2 regions of the Psychrobacillus sp. FSL K6-2836 genome follow, and region 1 is predicted to be linked to the other one. Evidence: a T-box and tRNA genes for the amino acid it is inferred to sense, from the RefSeq annotation. Region 1 holds a T-box; the other holds one or more tRNA genes.
What was found. A T-box is a leader RNA that pairs with one kind of tRNA and senses whether it is charged. The one in region 1 lies ahead of metG (methionine--tRNA ligase), so its partner is inferred to be a tRNA-Met.
Positions count from the first base shown of each region.

Region 2: it has a tRNA-Met gene. The T-box ahead of metG (methionine--tRNA ligase) is inferred to sense a tRNA for this amino acid. The anticodon was not compared.

Region 1 is NZ_JBBOOM010000001.1:4,107,777-4,112,414, forward strand. Features, by position in the region: gene MKY37_RS19970 (hypothetical protein) at 1-694, shown strand, start outside; gene MKY37_RS19975 (class I SAM-dependent methyltransferase) at 687-1,448, shown strand; gene MKY37_RS19980 (biotin transporter BioY) at 1,809-2,360, shown strand; gene MKY37_RS19985 (hypothetical protein) at 2,686-2,829, opposite strand; T-box leader at 2,918-3,178, shown strand; gene metG (methionine--tRNA ligase) at 3,232-4,638, shown strand, end outside.
Region 2 is NZ_JBBOOM010000001.1:2,125,693-2,130,330, reverse strand. Features, by position in the region: gene yabQ (spore cortex biosynthesis protein YabQ) at 1-334, shown strand, start outside; gene MKY37_RS09920 (FtsB family cell division protein) at 354-749, shown strand; gene MKY37_RS09915 (S1 domain-containing RNA-binding protein) at 889-1,320, shown strand; gene MKY37_RS09910 (EAL-associated domain-containing protein) at 1,501-2,706, shown strand; gene MKY37_RS09905 (DinB family protein) at 2,734-3,183, shown strand; tRNA gene MKY37_RS09900 (tRNA-Glu) at 3,309-3,380, opposite strand; tRNA gene MKY37_RS09895 (tRNA-Met) at 3,389-3,462, opposite strand; gene MKY37_RS09890 (SpoIIE family protein phosphatase) at 3,690-4,638, shown strand, end outside.

The sequences.
Region 1 (4,638 bases):
GTATTTTAATTCTATCAAAGACGTACACGAAAATATTCAATCAATTATCACTGAAATAGCAGAAGCATATATGGATAAATATAATATATCCTTTCCAGTGAATATAAATTTGATCGTTGGTGGCTTTGGGTCCAATGCGTATACTTACCAACAGATCATCCCTGATATTACGTTTGCATTAGAAAAGCTATCACCAAACTCTGATCATCTGCGAGTAATAGTAGCCCATGAATTTGGACATTTGGCTCAAAATATTCTATTAGATAATGCAGGAATGGACTGGTCAAAGTCCCAATGGACACATCCGCTCATATGGCTTTACAGAGAAGGAGTTGCAACCTACTTATCTCGTCAAATAGCCGATAATAATCATCCTTCGGTCTATTTTTCTTATAATGATGAAGGTGTAGAATGGCTTACTTTTGCTCAAGCAAATACCACAAAGGTCAGGCTGGCATTTAAGGAGGATTATGAAACTTTAAGTTCAGATGAATTATTTCGCGAGTGGTTTTCCATTAATGGAGGAAATAGATTTGGCTACAGTAGATTAGCCTACTTTTTAGGGGATCTTTTCGTTCAAGAATATGCGGAAAAGTATGGAGCATTAGCCATGGTCCTTGCGTGGAAGGAACAAAAATTAGAAGAGGAAATAGCGCAATGGCTATCTAAAAAAGGAGCAGACATAGATGAATAATAATCTAGATGAATACAATGATCCAATTTCCTACGATATTGAAAATGATGCCTATACTGGAGAACTCAATTTACTTACAGAATGGGCTATCAGGCAAGGAGGACCAATTATAGACCTGGCATGTGGAACTGGAAGAATGACGATTCCTTTAGCACAAAAGGGATTCGAATTGATTGGTGTAGATCTACACGCGGGTATGCTTGAACATGCGAAGAAAAAAGCGGAAGATTTAAATATACGAATTGAATGGTTAGTTCAAGATTGCACAGTGCTTCAAATAGAAGAAAAAAGCCCGTTTATGTTTATGGTTGGAAACTCCTTTCAACATTTTCATACAAATGAACATCAAAATCTTGTTTTAAGATCCATACATAGTCATTTAGAAACAGATGGAATTTTGGTATTTGGGACTAGGTTTCCAACGGCGGAAGAGTTGCTCCAACCAAGTACAGAAGAGTATTGGAAAACATATATAGATACAATTGAGAATAAAGAAGTAAAAGTATATACGATTAGTGATTATAATCCTTTAGAACAAATACAGCATTATACAACAATCAGAAAATATATGGATGGAGACAATGTTGTAGAGGAAAGAAAAACGAACATCAGTTTAAGATACACTTATCCTAAGGAAATGGAGCGGTTACTATTTGATAACGGGCTAGACATTTTACATGTCTATGAAGATTGGAATAAATCACTACTAAGTAAATATAGTGATGAAATGATTTATGTATGTAAAAAAAGATAAGATTGGACTAAGCAATATCTGACATGAATTAATTAGTAATAAGTGTGATATATGTTAGGTAAAGTATGATAAGGATCATATATGTGTAAAAGTGTTTAAGAAGACACTCATACCCTCAGTAAATTAATCGGACAAGATGAGGGTTTATCTAATGTTTCTTAACGCAGTGCTGATTTAAGAGTGAGGATTATCCCTCACTCTTTTTTATAGGACGAAATAGTTAACTTTTCTATATTATAAAACCTTTTGTATTTGATTCAACTTTATAAAAAAGTTGATTGACAGTATTAGAAAAATGCTTTATCTTTGTGTTAACCAATAAAATAAAAAAGGTTAACACATTAAAGGTGGTAGTATATTTTGAAAAAAGGTAATATTTATCAATACTTATTAGCGGCAATTGGTGCAGCAATTATAGCAATACTCGCGCAGGTGACGATTCCTCTGCCACTTGTACCAATTACAGGGCAAACTTTTGCAATCGGTTTAGTTGTTACCATTTTAGGTATGAGATTAGGTGTATTATCGGTGATAGTATACATATTAATCGGTGCGGTAGGGATGCCAGTATTTAGTGGGATGTCAGGAGGATTAGGAATTGTAGTTGGACCAACAGGCGGCTATATTGTTGGTTTCTTGCCATCTGCATTACTTATGGGACTTTATATGAGAAAATTTGGTGTCACAATTTCACATGCGATTATAGCTAATTTAATTGGTATGGTTGTCACATTGGTATTCGGGACGGTTTGGTTAAAAATAATAGCGGACTTGACGTGGACTGCAGCATTTATGGGTGGCGTGGCTCCGTTTATTATCGTAGGTGTAATAAAAGCAGTACTAGCTGCATGGTTTGGTGTTGTCGTTCGTCGCCGCTTAGAAACAGCACGTTTAATCGTGGCGAATACATAAAACAAAATGTTTTTTGGTTAATAACTTCCAGGGTAGTTTTAAATGATTTATTCGATGACGGGTAACTTTGGAATATTTGTAGTGGACCTTTTTTATGTAGGTAAGGGGAGGCACCAAGTGGAATAGATGCTTGTTGCCCACTTGCCACCTTAGTTCATATACAGATATTCAGGTTTCTGTAGAGTTGATGGTGATTCAGGGAATGATTTCGGGTTTGTTCGATTCCTTGATTGAGAAAAAAACACATAAATTATACTATGGTCATAATCTTTCACTTGTCGACAAATTTTAGTAATGAATGATTTATGTATTTAAATGGAAGTTATTAGAAGGTAGTAGAAATCCAATTAAATAAAAGTGCTATAAGATAAAGAGGTACACCGACAATGAGCAACCCTGCTATAAAGTACGATACATAATACAAAATATCATGTATAGCACCAGCGAAATCATCAATAAAGCTTTTCATTATGTTCAGCTCCTTCACTTTTTACTATTTTATCACAAAAGATTGCACAGTTTAGAATTTTATGTATAATCATATTAACAAATATAAATTAATAGCGATGAAGAGGAAAAGTAAAATGATGATGTTGTAAAGAGAGCTTCTGCTGGTGGAAATGAGGCAAACTAGTCATTTGAACATGATCTCTGAGCTTCGTACTGAACGTTTTGTAACTAGTAGGATACGACAAGATTTGGCACTTGTTATCCATGTCAAAGTATAAAGGCTTTTTGCCATGTACTTTTAGAGTCAGACGATGCGAGTCGTTTGAAAATTAAGGTGGTACCACGAGACTAATAACCTCGTCCTTATCGGGATTTTTCCGGTAAGGGCGAGGTTTTTTTATCTATAAAGGAGGAATTGCAGATGAGTATTTTTATTGGAGGGGCTTGGCCCTATGCGAACGGCTCGTTGCACTTAGGTCATATAGCTGCATTATTACCGGGGGATATACTGGCAAGGTATTTTAGATTAAAGGAAGAGGATGTACTATATGTTTCGGGAAGTGATTGTAATGGCACTCCTATTTCTATTCGAGCGAATAAGGAAGGGGTTTCGGTAAAGGAGGTAGCCGATAGATACCATTCTGAATTTGAAGATTCGTTTCGACGTTTGGGGTTTTCTTATGACCTCTATACGCGAACAGACAGTGAGAATCATCACCAAGTTGTAAAGGAGCTATTTTTAAAGCTATTAGATAATGGGTTTATTTATAAAAAAGAAATAGAACAGACTTATTGCGAGGAAGACGAGCAATTTTTACCAGATAGATATGTGGAAGGGAAGTGCCCAAACTGTGGGAGCAGTGCTCGTGGAGATCAATGTGATAATTGTTCCAAAATATTAGATCCATTAGATTTAATCGATCAAACATGTAAGCTATGTGGAAATGTCCCAACAATCCGAAAAACAGAGCATTTTTATTTTGAGTTAAGTGCTTTTCAAGAACAATTAGAGAATTTCGTCCAAGAAGCAAAAATCGGGGAATTATGGCGATACAATGCAATTCAATTATCCGAGCGTTATTTAAAGGAAGGGCTGTTAGATCGAGCAGCCTCTAGAGATCTTTCGAATGGAGTAAGTATTCCTGTAAAAGGATATGAGGAAAAGAAAGTTTATGTATGGATAGAAGCAGTAGCAGGATATTATTCGGCAAGTAAAGAATGGGCGAAGAACTCTAAAACAGAAGATAAACCATATTGGGCAGAAGATACAGTTTCATACTATGTACATGGAAAAGATAATATTCCCTTCCACTCACTGATTTGGCCAGCAATATTACTAGGGATAAATAGCCAAGCATTACCCACACATATCATTTCAAATGAGTACTTGACGCTCGAGAAAAGAAAACTCTCCACAAGTCAAAATTGGGCGGTTTGGATACCGGATATTTTAGAGAGATATCATCCAGATTCCATACGCTACTTTTTAACGATAAATGCTCCAGAAAATCGAGATACTGATTTCTCCTGGAGAGAATTCATACACAGTCATAATTCGGAATTGCTTGGAGCATACGGAAATCTTGTAAACCGAACATTTAAATTCATAGAAAAATTCTATGAAGGAAATATAACTGTGAGCATTATAGATGAACCAACTATAAAACAAACGGAAAAATTATATGAAGAAGTCGGCAAGCTAATAGAAAAAGGACATTTCAAATTAGCATTAGAAACAATATTTATATACATCCGTAATGGAAATAAATATTTCGACGCACAAAAACCGTGGATCCAACTAAAAGAAGAGGAGCTAGCGTGTAAAAAA
Region 2 (4,638 bases), 2.0 Mb from region 1:
AGGTTCTTTTTATATACTTTATGAAGTACGAGATGGCGTATGGAGAATTTATGATCCGCTTGCACAAATAGTAGGTATTCTCTTATACGATCAAATATTTCAGCCAGTGTTTCGTCTTATAGGTAGAATCTTTTTACTTTTGATCATCCAACCGATTTGGTGGATAATTCGGTTCATCTGGATGGTGATTAATAAAATTATTTATCTTATATGGACGATCATCTCATTTATCTTCAAACCATTTCATTTTTTATTTCAAAAAACGTGGCATTTGGCCCTTCAGAAAAAGCCAAACTTCCGTTATAATGGGAAGTACACAAAAAAATTGAAATAGTTTGATAGGAGAGGGCAAAATGGGAGAGAAGCAAAGAAACATACCTATACGGAAACAAATTGCATCGATTAATACTGATTATGTTCGCTCTATCGAACGCCAAGAAAATCGAAACAAAGCCAAAAAAGTTCGTTTAGCGAGACGATTAGTATTATTTACAATTGTGTCTGTTGCTTTAGTTGGATTATTAATATCTACCTTGCTGAGCAGCAAAAGTGCATTTGAAGAAAAACAATTGCAAAAAGAGCAAGTTGCTCAAGAATTAGAGCAAGTGAAAGAAGAGCAAGAAATTCTTAAAGTGCAAATTTCAAAGCTGAACGACGATGAGTACATTGGCAAACTATTAAGAAAGCAATATTTCCTTTCCGAAGAGGGTGAAATTATATTTACTCTACCAGGAAAAGAGGAAAAATAATTTAAAAAAATCAAAAGCAAAAGAGTAGTCTTATTGACACTCTTTTTTTGTTAGCTATAATGAAGGTAGGGATTTGTATGTAAAAACCATATAAATTCGAAAAAGAGTCGCTTAAATTTTAAGGAGGAGCATTTTTTTTATGTCAATTGAAGTAGGCAGCAAGGTAGAAGGTAAAGTAACAGGAATCACAAATTTCGGAGCATTCGTCGAACTACCAGGAGGCTCAACAGGTCTTGTTCACATTAGTGAAGTGGCAGACAATTATGTAAAAGATATTAATGAGCATCTGAAGGTTGGAGATGTTGTTGAAGTTAAGGTGATGAATGTTGAAGCGGATGGCAAAATCGGATTATCTATTCGAAAAGCAAAGCCTCAAGCGGAAAGACCAGAGAGACCCGAACGTCCTCAGCGTCCTAGAAACAATAATCGCCCAAATGATCGCGATCGTCCTAGCAAAGAGAATTTTGAGCAAAAAATGGCTAGATTCTTGAAAGATAGTGAAGATCGTTTGTCTACGTTAAAGCGCGCGACAGAATCTAAGCGCGGTGGCAGAGGCGCTAAAAGAGGATAATTTGCTGTCTGTTTTATAGGTAGAAAAAATGTCATATAGATAAAAAGGTGTTTGGCTTTGCTAACACCTTTTTTTTGTACACAAAATATGCAAAAGAACATATTCTTAAGGTAAGGCATACTAATTTTTATTTATAATAACGTATGTATATTTTAGTTTTGATTTTTAGGAGGTTTCTTGATGGATGCAATGGATGTACTAACGAATATAGAACATGTAAAAGCATATTATCAACCGATTTTTAGTGCGGACGAACATATTGTGGTTGCTTATGAAGTTTTAGGAAAGCTGGTAAATGGAGAAAATCTTATCAACTTAAATACTTTTGCATATGATGAGGATATTCCGGTAGAGTATCGATTAGAAGTCGGACATAAAATTCTTCGCTTAGCCCTCTCTGAGTTAACAGAAAAAGCAAAAGACTATGATATATATTTACCATGTAATGCAAATTTACTCATACTAGATTATGGGGAGAGTTACTTCGATATTATTAATGAATATGTCCCTGAAGATTCCCTTTCACGAATTGTACTAGTCCTGTCAGAACATGATTATAAAGGCGATTTTAGCCAACTTAGTAATATACTCAAATATTACCGTACATACGGTATGAAAATAGCTATAAATCAAGTAGGTTCGGAAAGTCATATAGATTATATAAAAATGCTGTCACCAAATATATTAAAAGTAAATATTGAAAAGTTGAGCTATGAGTCGTGGAGTGCACAAAATGATTTATTTACATCTCTAGGATCGCTGGCTCGTAAAATAGGAGCAAATATGTTATTTGAAGGAATTGATAGTGTACACCAACTTCAATTTGCTTGGAAAAATGGTGGTCGATATTATCAGGGGAAGTATCTAGCGGACGCTCAGACAGAAACAATTTCAAGAGATTTATTAAAAGATCATTTCAAAGAAAAGTGCCAGCAATTTATTACTACGGAAAAGCGGTTGCTTGAAGAAAAATATAATGAATTGAAAAACCTGCAGAATATGTTAGAAAAAGCAGTGGAGCACATAAATCCAACTAGCGACAATGTAGCGCAATTATTATTACTTGCGGAAGAGTTAGATGATTGTTCATTCCGTATATATATTTGTGATGAAGATGGATTCCAACTATCACCCAATATTATGCGTGTCAACAAAAAATGGGATATCCAAGAAGATGCGATCCATAAAAACTGGAGTTGGCGTCCATATTTTCTAAAAACGATTATAAAAATGCGTAATGATCAAAGTGGTGAGTTTTCAGACATGTACAGCGATATTGTTACGGGAGAAATGATGCGTACATTTTCCATTCCTCTTAATAATAACGAATATTTGTTTATTGATATATCGTATGACTATTTGTTTACACATAATATTTTTAGGTAAGGTATTTATATAAAGGGGGGTTATCCAGTGACGAAAGAAGAACTACTTAAAGCATATGGTGAATATATCAATTGGTTGGACTCTTTGACTACATTAGACGAAACGAGAGCGACTGCTCCTTATGCCGAAGGAAAGTGGTCACCAAATGAAATAATGATGCATCTTGGGGAATGGGATCGATTTACGTTTGAACAACGTTTGCCAAATATGAAGGAAGGTGAAAAGCTTGAAAGGTTTCCAGACTTCGAGACATTTAACGCAAAAGCTGCAGCCCTTGCTCATGAACAAACATTTAAAGAAACCCTTGCTTATGCAAAAAAACAACGTCAACATATTATTGAAAGGCTTCAGCAAACGGATGAAATAGAGTGGGACAAAGCTTTTTACATTGGGGAGAGTAAATCCTCTATTCGTAGTTATTTTACGGATTTTTTAGAGCATGACGAGCATCACAGGAAACAAATTTCCTCTATGTAAATAATTTTTTTGACTATTTGGTTTCCGTTTATGAATCGCGTTCTTGCATGAACTTCGACAAATTGTTAACTTCCAAAACATATAAAAAGCAGTTCCTATTTTTATAGGAACTGCTTTTTATTAGATGACCCCTACGGGATTCGAACCCGTGTTACCGCCGTGAAAGGGCGGTGTCTTAACCGCTTGACCAAGGGGCCGTAAAATATGGCGGCCGAGGGGATCGAACCCCCGACCTCACGGGTATGAACCGTACGCTCTAGCCAGCTGAGCTAGGCCGCCGTTTTTAACGAACAAATTATATATTACAAGCGTTTTGCCAAAGTGTCAATGCTTCTTAAAAGGAATTTTAAAAATATAAAAAGAAAGTTTGTTTAAAATATTTAAACTATTTAGATTATTAGCTGATGACGTCGAAAAGTTATTTAAAGTACATGTCAGAAACAGACATACTTTTTGAGGTGATACTAGGTATACTTCCATCAATAGTTGAATAGGAGGTATTCGCTTTGAAGACGGTTTATGAACAGGAACAAAAACGCAGTATATCGTTGAGAAGGATCACGGAGGCATTGAAAGCCAAAAGGATTACTCTTTTATTTTCTGTAATTTTCCTTTTGATCTCATTTTTTCTAGCACAGGTTGTATTGTTCGAGGCCTCGGTTCCATTTTTTCTTCCTCTTTGGGCTCTAGTTAATCTGAGGTTTCAACGCTTTGTACCTTGGGTGGTTGTAGGTGCTATACTTGGTAGTTTTACTCTAGGGTTTGGACAAGTCATCATTCATGCAATACAGGCATTAATATTTCCGTTTTATCAAAATAGATTTATTAATAAAATTCCCTTACCTGTATTTGTACTGATAGATGTCGTATGTGTCCAGATTGCATGGCAGTTTGTTTCGTATGGAGGAGAAATTCCAGTTTCTATTTGGCTAGCCATTGCATATGAAGGCGTATTAAGTTTATTTATGACAATATTTTTGTTTCAGTTATTCCTTCCATTTCCGGACTTATTGCATAAAAGGTGGACTGTAGAAAGAATGGGTGCTGCATTACTCATAGGAGCACTGGTGTTAACTGGAATGTCCTCGTATATATTTGGATATGTTTCGATTCCTCTTATGGCAGCTCATTTAGTAATTGCGGTGTCAGCAGCTATTGGGGGTGTCCAACTCGCCACAGTAGTTGCAGTACTTTCTGGAACAATATTAAGCATTTCTAAACTTAGCTTTAGTGGAATGATTGCCGTCTACGCGGTAACGGGTTTCTTAGCGGGGCTTCATAAGCCTTTTGGGAGACTGTGGCAAGCCTTTAGTATGCTAGGGGCCACGTTTTTCTTTATTTTATATGATCGTACATTGCCACTAGACTCTGTTTATATAGGATCCCTTGTTGTTGCATCTCTATTGTTTTTCATTGTTCCTTCTACTTGGATTAAAGAATTGAAGGATCAATTAT